One region of the Micrococcus sp. FDAARGOS_333 genome, then DNA from elsewhere that is predicted to be linked to it. Evidence: predicted binding sites of a transcription regulator. Region 1 holds the regulator's gene; the other holds the start of a gene.

The links. The regulator LexA, encoded in region 1, represses DNA repair genes until DNA is damaged. The targets are predictions, from matches to a motif close to TCGAACANNTGTTCGA.
Region 2: the regulator LexA is predicted to act here: its motif matches at 1,646-1,661, upstream of CEQ11_RS07345 (DUF6504 family protein).

The regions. Positions count from the first base shown of each region.
Region 1 covers NZ_NJFJ02000001.1:1,259,810-1,266,342, reverse strand. Annotated here, with positions in the region: gene hisB (imidazoleglycerol-phosphate dehydratase HisB) at 1-387, opposite strand, end outside; gene CEQ11_RS05660 (histidinol-phosphate transaminase) at 530-1,636, opposite strand; gene CEQ11_RS05655 (LysM peptidoglycan-binding domain-containing protein) at 1,921-2,289, opposite strand; gene lexA (transcriptional repressor LexA) at 2,551-3,303, shown strand; gene CEQ11_RS05640 (ATP-dependent DNA helicase) at 3,393-5,477, opposite strand; gene hflX (GTPase HflX) at 5,477-6,533, opposite strand, start outside.
Region 2 covers NZ_NJFJ02000001.1:1,636,639-1,643,171, forward strand. Annotated here, with positions in the region: gene CEQ11_RS07340 (calcineurin-like phosphoesterase family protein) at 1-1,418, opposite strand, end outside; gene CEQ11_RS07345 (DUF6504 family protein) at 1,807-2,136, shown strand; gene CEQ11_RS07350 (DNA polymerase III subunit alpha) at 2,330-6,274, shown strand; gene CEQ11_RS13145 (HNH endonuclease signature motif containing protein) at 6,404-6,533, shown strand, end outside.

The DNA of each region.
Region 1 (6,533 bases):
GGTGAAGTGGCCGCCGATCAGGTGGTACTGCTGCCCCTCCGGCTCGCCCTCGTGCACCAGGTACGGCCTGCCGGAGACGTCGACGACGGCGCGCGCCAGCGCCTCGTCCAGCGGCACCGACGCCTCGCCGAACCGACGGATGCCGCGCTTGTCCCCGAGGGCGGCCTTGAGGACCTCTCCGAGGGTGATGGCGACGTCCTCGACCGTGTGGTGCACGTCGATGTGAGTGTCGCCCGTGGCCCGGACGGTCAGGTCCATCTGCGAGTGCTTGCACAGCGCCGTGAGCATGTGGTCGTAGAACGGCACGGTGGTGGAGATCTCGGCGGTGCCGGTGCCGTCGAGGTCCATCTCGACGTACACGTCCGACTCGCTGGTGGTGCGCTGCATGCGGGCGCGGCGTCCGGAGACGAGCTCTGCTGCCACGGCGGTCCTCTCTGGGTGCGGTCGCCGGCGACGGGCCGGGCGATCGGGCGGTTCGGGGAATCGCCTCCCATCGTACGGAGGCGGGCGGTGCGGTGCCGCCTCGGTCTCAGCGGCCGAGCACCTCGGCCAGTGCAGTGAGGAACGCGGTGGTCTCCTCCTCGGTGCCGGCGGTGACGCGCAGATGGTGCGGGATGCCCACGTCCCGGACGAGCACGCCGCGCTCCAGCAGGCCCTGCCAGACGGCGTGCGCGTCCTCGAGGCCGCCGAAGAACACGAAGTTCGAGTCCGAGACGGCCGGGGTGAGGCCGTAGTCGCGGAGGGTGTCCACGATCCGGTCGCGCTGCACCTTGATCTCCTCCACGGTCTCCAGGAGTGCGTCCACGTGCTGCAGGGCCGCGTTGGCGGTCGCCTGGTTCACGGCGGAGAGGTGGTAGGGCAGGCGCACAAGGCGAAGCGCGTCGCAGACCGCCGGGTCCGCGGCCATGTAGCCGAGGCGGACGCCGGCGAGGGCGAAGGCCTTGGACATGGTGCGGGTGACGACCAGGCGCGGGCGGCCCTCGAGCAGGGTGAGGGCCGGCTCGGTGCCGGCGAGGGCGAACTCGGCGTAGGCCTCGTCCACCACGACCATGGCGGCCGGGCCGCCCGCGGCCGCGACCTCCTCCGTGGCGTCGTAGACGGCGCGGATGGTGTCCAGGGACAGCGCGGTGCCGGTCGGGTTGTTCGGGGACGCCAGGAACACGAGGTTCGGGCGGTGGCCGCGGATGCAGGCCGCGGCGTGCTCGGCGGAGAGCGCGTAGTCCGCGGCGCGGCCGCCGTCGATGAACTCGGTGTCCGTGCCGGAGGCCAGCAGCGGATACATGGAGTAGGAGGGCAGGAAGCTCAGCACGGAGCGGCCCGGGCCGCCGAAGGCCTGCAGGATCTGCTGGAGGACCTCATTGGAGCCGTTGGCCGCCCAGAGGTGCTCCGGGGTGAGGCCGTGGCCGAGGTAGTCCGCCAGACGCTCGCGCAGCTCCACGAACTCACGGTCCGGGTAGCGGTTGAGACCGCCGGCGACCCGGGCGACCGACTGCACGATGGCGTCGGCCACGATCGGAGGCACCGGATGCGTGTTCTCGTTGGTGTTCAGCGCGACGGTGACGTCCAGCTGGGGCGCACCGTAGGGACTCTGCCCCTTCAGGGACTCGCGGAGCGGGAGGGCGTCCAGATCGGTCATGGCGATCAGTCTAGGAACCGCCGCCGCCGGCGGCCGCCGCGTGACGCCCGAGGGCGCGGGCAGCGACAGAGGGGGAAGCACGCCGGGCGGCGGCGGGGTCTGGAGCAGGCCTGTGATCAGCCGGGAGCCGCGGGATCGTTCCTGCGCAAGAGGAGGACATGAAGGGATCGGGGGGCACGACGTGCAGGGATCCAGCCGGTGCAGTCGGCCATGGCCGGCACGGGCGGGTCAGTCGGCCATGGCCGGCACGAACGGGTCAGTCGGCCATGGCCGGCACGAACGGGTCAGTCGGCCATGGCCGGCACGAAGAGGTCGTCGCCGGTCTCGAGGGTGCGGCCCTCGAGGCCGTTGAGCTCGGTGATGCGTTCCATGGTGGCGAAGCGGTCGGCCGCCGGATCCACACGGCCGGCGATGTCCCACAGGTTGTCACCGGGCATCACGGTGACCTTCTCCAGCTCCGCGCCGGCCTGATTGGAGGACACGGCCGCCGGGGACAGGGTGATGGACAGGGCCGTGGCCGCCAGAGCGGTGAGCACGGCCGCGAGCACCATCACGGGCAGGCCGCGCAGGACGAAGCGGCCGCGGCGGTTCAGCCGCCAGTCGGCAGCCTGGACGGTGCCGGTGCGGGTGACGGAGCGGGTGCGAGCGTTCATGGTGCTGCCTTGCCTTTCCACCTGCCGGAGCAGGCTGTTCGAACATCCGTTCGATCTGTTCGAACACTTTTCTAGCACACGTCTTCGAGACACGCCATGCCGAGTTCGAACATATCTTTGAACCGGTCGGTCTCCTGGGCTACGGTCGAGCCACGGGTTCCGCCCGTGGACGACCCTCTCCAGGTGACGCCGGACAGCAGACCACGAGGGGCGGACACGATAGGGAACACCGCCGACGCCGCCGAGCAGGAACGGACCGCCATGGCCACTCCTCAGCCCCCTGAGCACCCCACCGGGACGCCGCAGACCCTCACGCCGCGCCAGCGCGCGATCGTGGAGACGATCCGCGCGTCCATCGCCGAGCACGGCTACCCGCCGTCCATGCGCGAGATCGGCGACGCCGCCGGCCTGGGCTCACTCTCCTCCGTGAAGCACCAGCTCACCCGCCTCGAACAGTTCGGCTACCTGCGCCGCCACCCGGGCCGCCCCCGTGCCCTCGAGGTGCTGCGGGACGAGGACGGGACACTCCTGGCCGCCTCCGGCGAGGCCGCCGGTGAGGCCGCAGCCGGCGCGACGTCCGCCGACGGCGACGCCGTGGTCTCGGCGCTGCCCACGTGGCACACCGGCACGGAGGAGGGAGACTCCGTCCCCGTGCCGTGGGTCGGCCGCATCGCCGCCGGTGGGCCGATCCTCGCCGACCAGCAGGTCGAGGACGTCATGGCACTGCCCCGCCGCCTCACCGGCGAGGGCGAGCTGTTCATGCTCAAGGTCTCCGGCGACTCGATGGTGGACGCCGCCATCTGCGACGGCGACTGGGTGGTGGTCCGCCGCCAGAACACCGCCGTGAACGGGGACATCGTCGCCGCCCTGCTGGACGACGAGGCCACCGTGAAGACCTTCCGCCAGCGCGACGGCCACACCTGGCTGCTGCCGCAGAACACCGCCTACGAGCCGATCCTGGGAGACCACGCCACGATCATGGGCCGCGTCGTCACCGTGCTCCGCGCCCTCTGAGCCGCACCGCCCGGCGCCACGAAGCCTCTCACCCGGAATCCGGGTGAGGGGCTTCGTGCAGGTGAGGAGCCGTCGTCGGGAAGGCGGCGTCAGCCGTCCTGATCCACGGACGCGGCGAGGCGGCCGAGGACGCCTTCCACCACCGTCGGGTCCGTGGTGCGCCAGAAGTCCGGCAGGGCCGAGGCGAGGAAGCCGCCGTAGCGGGCGGTGGCCAGACGGGAGTCGAGCACGGCCACCACGCCCCTGTCTTGCACGGAGCGGATGAGACGGCCGGCGCCCTGGGCCAGGCGGATGGCGGCGTGGGTGGCGGAGACCGCCATGAACCCGTTGCCGCCGTGGCTGCTGATCGCACGGGTGCGGGCCAGGGAGAGCGGGTCGTCCGGACGTGGGAACGGGATGCGGTCGATCACCACCAGGCGCAGCGAGGGGCCCGGGACGTCCACGCCCTGCCAGAGGCTCATGGTGCCGAACAGGCAGGTATCCGGCTCCTCGGCGAACTGCTTGACCAGCGCGGAGAGGGTGGCGTCGCCCTGGCAGAGGATCTCGATGTCCTTCCCGCACCGGCGGCGCATGGCCTCGGCGGCGTCCTCGGCGGCCCGGCGGGAGGAGAACAGGCCCAGCGCCCCGCCGCGGGAGGCGGTGATGAGCCGCTCGAGCTCGTCCAGGGACTCCTCGGAGGCGAAGCGGCCCGGCTTAGGAAGGTGGCGAGCCACGTAGAGCACCCCCTGCCGCGGATAGTCGAAGGGACTGCCGACGTCCGCGACCGTGAACCTCGGCGCGTCTGGTCCGGCCAGGCCCACGTCCCCGGCCACGGAGTCGAAGCGGCGCTCGCCCGTGCCCACGGTCAGGGTGGCGGAGGTGAGCACAGTGGTGGCGGCGCCGAACAGCCCCTCGCGCAGCTTGCCGGCCACCGAGAGCGGGGCCACGTAGAGCTGGGGCGGGTCCTCCTCGTTGCCGGGCTGCCAGCCGACTCCGGGCTCGAAGTGGCCGGGACGGGTGGCCCAGACGACCTCCGGGAAGTCGGCCTCGGGCCGTGCGGCGAGCATCCGCTCGGTCACCTCGAGCACGTCCAGAGCGCGGGCCCGGGCCATCTGACGGCCGCCGTCGGTCTCGGTCTCCTTGCCGGTGCCGAGGTCGGACAGGCACTGCCGGACGGCGGCGAGCACGGCGTTGAGCGCGGTCTCCTGCGCGTCGTCCAGGCCGGTGGCCAGCAGCCCGGAGGGGCAGGGGGTGAAGGCGGCGTCCAGGCTCGCTGCGGCGGCGACGAGGTCCTCCACGGCCACGGTGCCGTGGCGGCGCAACGACGTGGCCGCTCCCAGCACGATCGAGCCGGACAGCTGCCCGGTGACCGCGCCGGTGACCCGGTCCTGCAGCTCATGGGCCTCGTCCACGATCACCGCCGAGTACTCCGGCAGCACGGCCAGGCCCTCGAAAGCGGAGATCGCGAGCATCGCGTGGTTGGTGACCACCACGTCCGCGTCGGCGGCGTTGGCGCGGGCGCGCTCGGAGAAGCATTCTTCGGCCACGGGGCACTTGGAGGCGCCGAGGCAGTCGGTCGCGGAGACCGAGACCTGCCGCCAGGCGCGGTCCGTGACGGGGACCTCGAGGTCGTCCCGGTCACCGGTCTCCGTCTGCTCGGCCCACGTGCGCAGGTACACGACCTCGCGCCCGAGGGAGGTGGTGGGACCGGACTCGTCGTCCGCCTCGGTGGAGAGCATGCCGCCGTCGTCCGCCACGGTGAAGAGGGTCTCGGCGTCCTCGTCCCCGGGGTAGCCGCCGTCCACCTTGTGTCGGCACAGGTAGTTGGAGCGGCCCTTCACCAGGGCCACCACCGGCTCGCGCGGGAGCTCGTCCCTGAGGGCCTCGATCAGCCGGGGCGCGTCCCGGCGCATGATCTGCGCCTGGAGGGCGAGGGTCGCGGTGGCCACCACCACGGGGTCCTCCTGCTCCATGGCGTGCTGCAGCGCCGGGATGAGGTAGGCCAGGGACTTGCCGGTGCCGGTGCCGGCCTGCACCAGCAGGTGCCGCCGGGACTCCAGGGACCGGGCGACCTGCAGGACCATCTCCCGCTGGCCCTCGCGGTGCTGGCCGCCGGTGGCCTCCACGGCGGCGTCCAGCAGCGCGAGGGCCTCGCGCTCGCGGTCCGTGCGCGGGGTGCTCTGCTGCGTCCCCATCAGTCCTGCCGGTCCACGCGGTAGGCCTCGATCTCCCCGGCCACATCCGGCCGGACGAGCACGTGCATGCGGGTGCCGCCCTCCTCATAGGTCTCGGAGAGGATCTCCGCGTCCGGGGAGTGCAGGCGGGAGACGAGCTCGCCGTGGGTGAAGGGGATGAGCACCTCCATGGGCACGTTCGGCCGCGGGATGGTGTCTGCGATCAGCTGCTCCAGCGCCTCGATGCCCTCGCCGGTGCGTGCGGAGACCACCGCGGTGTGCGGCTCCTTGGCGCGGATGCGGGCGATCACGGCCGGATCTGCCGCGTCCGCCTTGTTCAGGACGATGATCTCCGGGATCTTCTGCGCGTCCACCTCGGCGAGCACCCCGCGCACGGCGGCGATCTGCCCTTCCGGGTCCGGGTGGGCGGCGTCCACCACATGGAGGATCACGTCCGAGTCCGTGACCTCCTCCAGGGTGGAGCGGAAGGCCTCCACCAGCTGGGTGGGCAGGTTGCGCACGAAGCCCACGGTGTCCGAGAGGGTGTAGCCGATCCCGTCCGGGGTGACCGCCTTGCGGACGGTCGGGTCCAGGGTGGCGAACAGGGCGTTCTCCACGAGCACGCCCGCCTTGGTGAGGCGGTTGAGCAGAGAGGACTTGCCGGCGTTGGTGTAGCCGGCGATCGCCACCGAGGGCACCCTGTTGCGGCGGCGGTTGGCGCGCTTGGCCTCGCGGGCCGGCTTCATGCCCGCGATGTCCTTCTTCAGCTTGGCCATCCGGGTGCGGATGCGGCGGCGGTCCAGCTCGATCTTGGTCTCTCCGGGGCCGCGGGAGCCGATGCCCTCGCCGCCTGCGGCGCGGCCGCCGGCCTGGCGGGACATGGACTCTCCCCAGCCGCGCAGGCGCGGCAGGAGGTACTCGAGCTGCGCCAGCTCCACCTGGGCGCGGCCCTCGCGCGACTTCGCGTGCTGGGCGAAGATGTCCAGGATCAGGGCGGTGCGGTCGATGACCTTCACGCGCACCAGGTCCTCCAGCGCGCGGCGCTGGGACGGGGCGATCTCGGAGTCCACCACCACG
Region 2 (6,533 bases), 380 kb from region 1:
CGGTCCCCGTCCACGAGGCGCCCGGAGTACCAGTCGCCGGAGATCGCGCCGGCCACCAGGTGGTCGAACGGCAGCCCGTCGATGCCGAACAGGTCCTTCCACCCGGCCACGAGGTCGCCGGCGCGCAGGTTCTCGGTGGAGTGGGTGTGGCCGCCGACCGTGATGACCTCACGGCCCTCGAGCAGCTCGTAGATCTCGGGCACCTGGTCGATCGAGTGGGTGGCCGAGGTGCTGTCCGCGAAGGACATCAGCGGCACGTGGGTGCCCAGCACGATCTTCTTGTCCTTCGGGGTCGCGGCGATGTCCTGGCGCAGCCACTCCATCTGGCGCTCGTCGATCGAGCCGTTGTAGCCGCTGGAGTCTGCGAGCGGGTACTCCACGGATGACAGGGCGATCACGTGGGCGTCACCGACGTCGTAGGAGTAGTACTCGGGCCCGAGGGCGGCGCGGAAGCTGTCGAAGGCGTGCTCGGAGTCCGGGGTGTCGAAGTCCAGGTCGTGGTTGCCGGGCAGGAACCAGGCCGGGCCGTTGAGCATGGAGGACAGCTCACGTGACTGCGGGTACAGGTCCGGGCGGTCTCCCACGATGTCGCCGATGAACAGGATGCCGCAGTCCGTGTAGTCGGTGCGCTCGGCCAGGTCCGCGAACGCGCCGGAGCGTGCGTACTCCACCTCCTGCTCGGTGTAGGTCTGGACGTCGCCGCCGATCAGGCAGCGCTGGTCCTCCTCGGCCATGCGCTCGTCCGCCACCACCGGGAAGTTCACGGCGGCCGGGAGCTCGCCGGTCGGGGCGATGCCGCCGTGCTCCAGCTCCGGGGAGCCGTCCGGCAGGTGGTGGTAGTGGAACTGCGGGACGTTGTCCGCGTCCACCGGGACGCGGTAGCCGGTGGGCTGGGTGACGAAGACCGTCATGTTGTCCCGGACGGGCAGCTCGTAGCGGCCGTGCTTGTCCGTGAGGACGACGTCCTCGCCGTTGGAGACGCGCACACCGGCCAGGCCCTTCTCCGAGGGGTGGCGGCGGGAGTCGCGGTCCGCGTCCACGAAGACGCGGCCGGTGAGCACGTTCGGGTCCTTCGGGCGGGAGTCGTGCGGGGTGCGGCGCACGTCCACCTGACCGCGGTAGGCGTCACGGTCCCAGTCGAACTCCTCCGGGGTGCCGGGGTGGTGCGGGTGCTTCGGCCCCTTGCCCGGGTGCTCCGGGTGGACCGGGTGCGGGTTCTTCGGCCCCTTGCCCGGGTGCTCCGGGTGGACCGGGTGCGGGCGGTGCTGCGGGGAGGAGGCCGGAGCGGCCGCAGCGCCGGCGGACTCGCTCTCGGCGACGGCGGACGGGGCGATGACGGCTGCGGAGAGCAGTCCGCCGGTCAGGGTCAGGGCGAGGGCTCCGGCGCCGAGGCGGGGGACGCAGGCGGTGGTCTTCACGATGTACCTCTGTTCTGCGGTTCTGTCGTCGGGGACAGCCCCGGGGCACGCGCCGTGAAGCGCGCCGTTCCCTCCGGCGTGCCCCCCCGCACGCCCCGGCGCGGCATCGAGCCTGACAGCACGGTGTGACGTGCCGGTGACGGCCGGATGAAGGGCACCGCACCGGCCCCCGACGCCCCAGTGACGCTTATCGTGTCCGGCCGCCTCCGTAGCTTCGGGAAAGCGATTCGAACACATGTTCGAGTAGCATGGTGGGTGCGGCCTTCCCAGCGCTTCCCGTCCAGGGCCCCTCGGGGCCTGCCGCTCCCACCGCCCGACGGCATCCCGCCGTCGGGTCCGCACACGCCGGTCCGCCGGCAGAACCGAGCAGGGAATCAGGGAGAAGACCATGGGAATCTTCACGCAGTCCGTCGCCGTGGAGTGCGCGCAGGACGGCACGCCGCACCGACTCCGCTGGAACGGTCGGGACTACGCGCTCGCCGAGCGTCCGGTGCGCTGGTACGAGCGCCGCCGCTGGTGGGCCGAGGAGCACCGGGCCGAGAAGGGCCGTGGCGCCGGCCTCGTGGACCACGAGATCTGGCGCCTCCAGGTCCGGCTCGCCCGTGCCGGCAACGCTCCGCTGCAGACCGTGGACGTCGCCCATCACCTGGACTCCGGCCGCTGGCGTCTGATCCGCATCCACGGCGGGGTCTGCCTGCCCCTCGTGGCCACCGCCTAGCCCGCACCTGTCCGCCGCCCCGTGAGGTGCGGGCCTTCGTCCGCCCGTCCTTCCCGACGCCGGCCCCTTCCCTCCGTCGTCCGCCTCACCCACGCCTGTCCGCGCTTCCCGTCGCGCTCTGTCCGCGCTTCCCGCCGTCCGGTCCGTCCGCCGTCATCGGGCGGTGCCGGTTCCGTCGAACAGGAGTGTCAGCATGACCGAGACCGCCGAGCCCTTCGCCCACCTGCAGGTCGCCAGCGCCTTCAGCGCGCACTACGGAGCGTCCTGGCCCGCCGAACTCGTCGCCGCCGCGGCTGCCGACGGGCAGCGCCTGCTCGCCTGCACCGACCGCGACGGCCTCTACGGCATGGCCAAGCACGTCTCCGCGTGCAGGGAGCACGGGATCGCCCCGATCGTCGGCGTGGACCTCGCCGTCACCTGGGCCGACCTCGCCCCCGGGGAACGGGCTGAGGAACAGGAGCCGGGGGCAGACGCCGGCCGCGTGGTCATCCTCGCCCGCGGCGGCTGCCAGGGCTCCGGGTACGCGGCGCTGTGCCGGGTGGTCTCGGCGGCGCACGCCCGCACCACGGGCGGCGCCGGCGGCGGGGTCCCGGTGCTCACGGTCGCCGAGCTGGCCGCGGCCGCCGCCGGCCCCGTGCCCACCGCCGCGGACCCGAAGAACCCGCCGACGCCCGAGCTGTTCGTCCTGCTCGGCCCGGACTCGGACGTCGGCCGGCACCTGGCCCGCCGCCGCTGGAACGCCGGCCTGCAGGGGCTGCGCCGTTGGAAGGCCGCTCTGCCCGCCCGCAGCCTGCACGTCAACGCGGTCAGCCACCTCTCCGCACCCGGGCGGCGGTGCGACACCGGGCACGCCGTGAAGATGGTCCGCGCCGCCGCGCAGGTCCGCGTCCCCGCCGTGCTCACCAACGCCGTCCGCTACGCCGCCCCGGACGGGGCCGCCACCGCCGACGTCCTGGACGCCGTCCGGGCCCTCAGCACCCTGGACGGGGCGCACGACCTGCAGCCCAACGGCCAGGGCTGGCTCAAGCCCACCGCGGCCATGCGGCGGATCGCCGCCGAGGTCGCGGACGCCGCGGACATCCGCCCTGCGGCCCTGCTCGCGGCCACCCAGGCCCTGGCCGAGGCCTGCGCCGTGGACCCCGGTGAGGACCTCGGATGGGGACGGCCGCGCGTGCCGGAGGCGGCCGTCGTCGGGATCGAGGGGGACCCGGCACGGGTGCTGCGGGAGCGGACCCTGGCGGGGGTGGCCGACCGCTACCCGGACCTGTTCACGGGCACGGCCTTCGCCGCCACGGCGGCCGGCCGGGAGCTCGAGGAGCGTGTGGAGCACGAGCTCGGGATCATCACCCGGCTCGGGTTCTCCGGGTACTTCCTCACGGTGGCCGAGGTGGTGCGGATGATCGAGGGCCGCGGCGTGCGCGTGGCGGCTCGGGGCTCGGGAGCGTCCTCGCTGGTCAACCACGCCCTGCGGATCTCGCACGTGGACCCCATGGCGCAGGGGCTGCTCATGGAGCGGTTCCTCTCGGACGACCGCTCGACCCTGCCGGACATCGACATCGACGTGGAGTCCGCCCGCCGCCACGAGGTCTACCGGGCGCTGTTCGAACGGTTCGGACAGCAGCGCACCACCCTGATGAGCATGCAGAACGCCTACCGGGCCCGCGGCGCCGTGCGGGACGCCGGGCTCGCCCTGGGCATGCCGGACACGGAGGTGGACGCGGTGGCCAAGCAGCTGTGGCGGTTCTCCGCCGCCCACTTCCGCGACGCCCTCGAGCGCATGCCGGAGCTGCGCGGCTTCGCCGAGCGCCTCGAGTCCGGGCGCCGCGAGGGCAGCCGGCAGCTGGACCTGCTCGTGGACCTCACCGAGCGCCTGGACCGGCTGCCGCGGCACATCTCCATGCACCCGTGCGGCGTGATCCTCGGGGACGCCTCCCTGCTGAAGCGCACCCCCGTGCAGCCCTCCGGCCTCGGCCTGCCCATGAGCCAGTTCGACAAGCACGACATGGACCCCATGGGCATGCTCAAGCTCGACGTCCTCGGCGTCCGCATGCAGTCCGCCATCGCCTACGCCCTCCAGGAGGTCGCCCGCACCACCGGCGAGCAGGTGGACCTCGAGCAGGTTCCCTTGGACGACCCCGCCACCTACGAGATGATCCGCACCACCCACACGCTCGGCTGCTTCCAGATCGAGTCCCCGGGCCAGCGGGAGCTGATCGGCAAGCTCGCCCCGGAGCGGTTCGAGGATCTCATCGTGGACATCTCCCTGTTCCGCCCCGGCCCCATGCAGTCGGACATGGTGCGCCCCTTCCTGGAACAGCGGCACGGGTGGGCGCCGGCCCACTACCCGCACCCGGACCTCGTTCCCGTGCTCGCCGAGACCCACGGGGTCACCGTGTTCCACGAGCAGGTGCTGCGCACCTTCGACGTCATGACCGGCTGCGGCCTTGCCAAGGCCGACGAGCTCCGCCGTCTCATCGGCTCCGACGCCGAGACCCGTGTGGAGGAGTTCTTCCGCTCCCGGGCCCTGTCCCGCGGCTACAGCCTCGACGTCATCGACGAGGTCTGGGCCACCCTCCACGCCTTCGGCTCCTTCGGGTTCTGCAAGGCGCACGGGGCGGCGTTCGCGGTGCCCACCTACCACTCGGCCTGGCTGAAGACGCACCACCCGGAGGCGTTCATGGCCGCGATCCTCGAGCACGACCCCGGGATGTACCCCGCCCGTCTCATGATCGCCGAGGCCCGCCGCATGGGCATCCCCGTGCTCCCCGTGGACGTGAACCGCTCCTCCGACCACGTCCGCGTCGAATGGGTGCCGGACCATCCCGAGCTCGGACTGCCGCCCCGCGGCGGAGGCCACGGGGGAACGCCCGAGACCCTCTTCCCGACGACGGCACCCGCCTCCGCCGGTGGGCCGGCAGGAGGAGGCGAGGCGGCCGTCGTCGGGGAACCGCCTGTGCCGGGGCCGTCTGCGCAGGAGGCGTCTGCACAGGGGGCATCTGCGCAGGGGGCGTCTGCGCAGGGGGCGTCCCGCGGGCCGGGACGCTGGGGGATCCGTCTGCCGATGAGCGCGCTGTCCGGGCTGAGCGAGGCCGAGGTGCGGCGGCTCGTGGACGGGAGGCCCTACACGAGCCTGGCCGACGTGCGCGACCGTGCCCGGCCGACCGCCCGCAACCTCGAACGGCTCGCGCAGCTCGGGGCGCTGGACTTCCTGCTGCCGCCGGGCGGGGCCTCGCGCACGGACCTCGTGCACCACCTGGAGATGCAGCACTCCGCCGGCTATGGCTCGGGTCCGGGGCGGCTCGCCACGACGTCCCGGAAGGCACGGCCGCGGCAGGTGGACGGGCAGCTGTCCCTGGACCTGCCGGATGTGGAGCTGCAGTCGCTGACGCCGATGTTCCCGTCCCCGCGGAACGCGGACCGGGTGCGCACCGAGCTCGACCTCACCGCCCTCGACGTCACCGCACACCTCATGGACTCCCACGCCCCCTACCTGGAGGCGCTCGGGGTGACGAAGGCGGAGCGGCTGCTCTCGCTGCGGTCCCGGTCGCGGGTGCTGGTCGCAGGGGTGCGCGTGGCCACCCAGACACCGCCGATGCGCAGTGGCCGGCGCGTCGTGTTCGTCTCCGTGGACGACGGCACCGGCTGTGTGGACACCTCCTTCTTCACCGAGGCCCAGCACGCCTCGGGGGAGATGCTGTTCTCCTCCCGGCTGCTGCTGATCGAGGGGACCGTGCGCCGCACCGGAGCGAAGGCCGTGTCCGTGCAGGCCGTGCGCGCCTGGGACCTCCACCGGCCCGAGACCCTGCCCGACCCCGACTACCTCGACTCCACCCGCGATGCCTGGGCCCGCTGGCTCCGGGCAGACCGGGAGGCTGCTCGACGGCGGGCGGCGGAGAGGGACGGTGTGCTGGTCGGCGCACGAGCCCACCCCGACCGCCTGCCGGAGGTGCCCCACCATGCGACGGGCCACTGGCCCGTCAAGGCCGACGTCGGCCGGGTCGCCCGCGACCTCGACGTCGCTCTCGCCGGCGCACAGGCCGGCGGCGAGCTGCCCTGGCCGGTCCGCAGGTCCGATGACCGTGCCGTCCCGGTGCCCCACCCGGACACCTGGGAGCTGCTTCCGACGCCGGACGGCTGACCGGGGTGCGTGCCGGGCCGCAGGGTCTTGTCCGCAGGACACGTGAGGACAGTGCGGGCCCGGTCGCCGGTGGCGCTTATCGTGTCCGGCCCGGATGTTCGAATGTATGGACGAAAGGAGGTGGGGTGCATGGCACTCGCAACAGAGACGATGAACAAGGCCGGGGACGAGCGGCCACCCGGCACCGTGCGCCCCGGAAGTCTCCGGGACCGGCGTGATCCCCGCGCCCGCCACTTCCCGAACATGCCCATGGCCCACG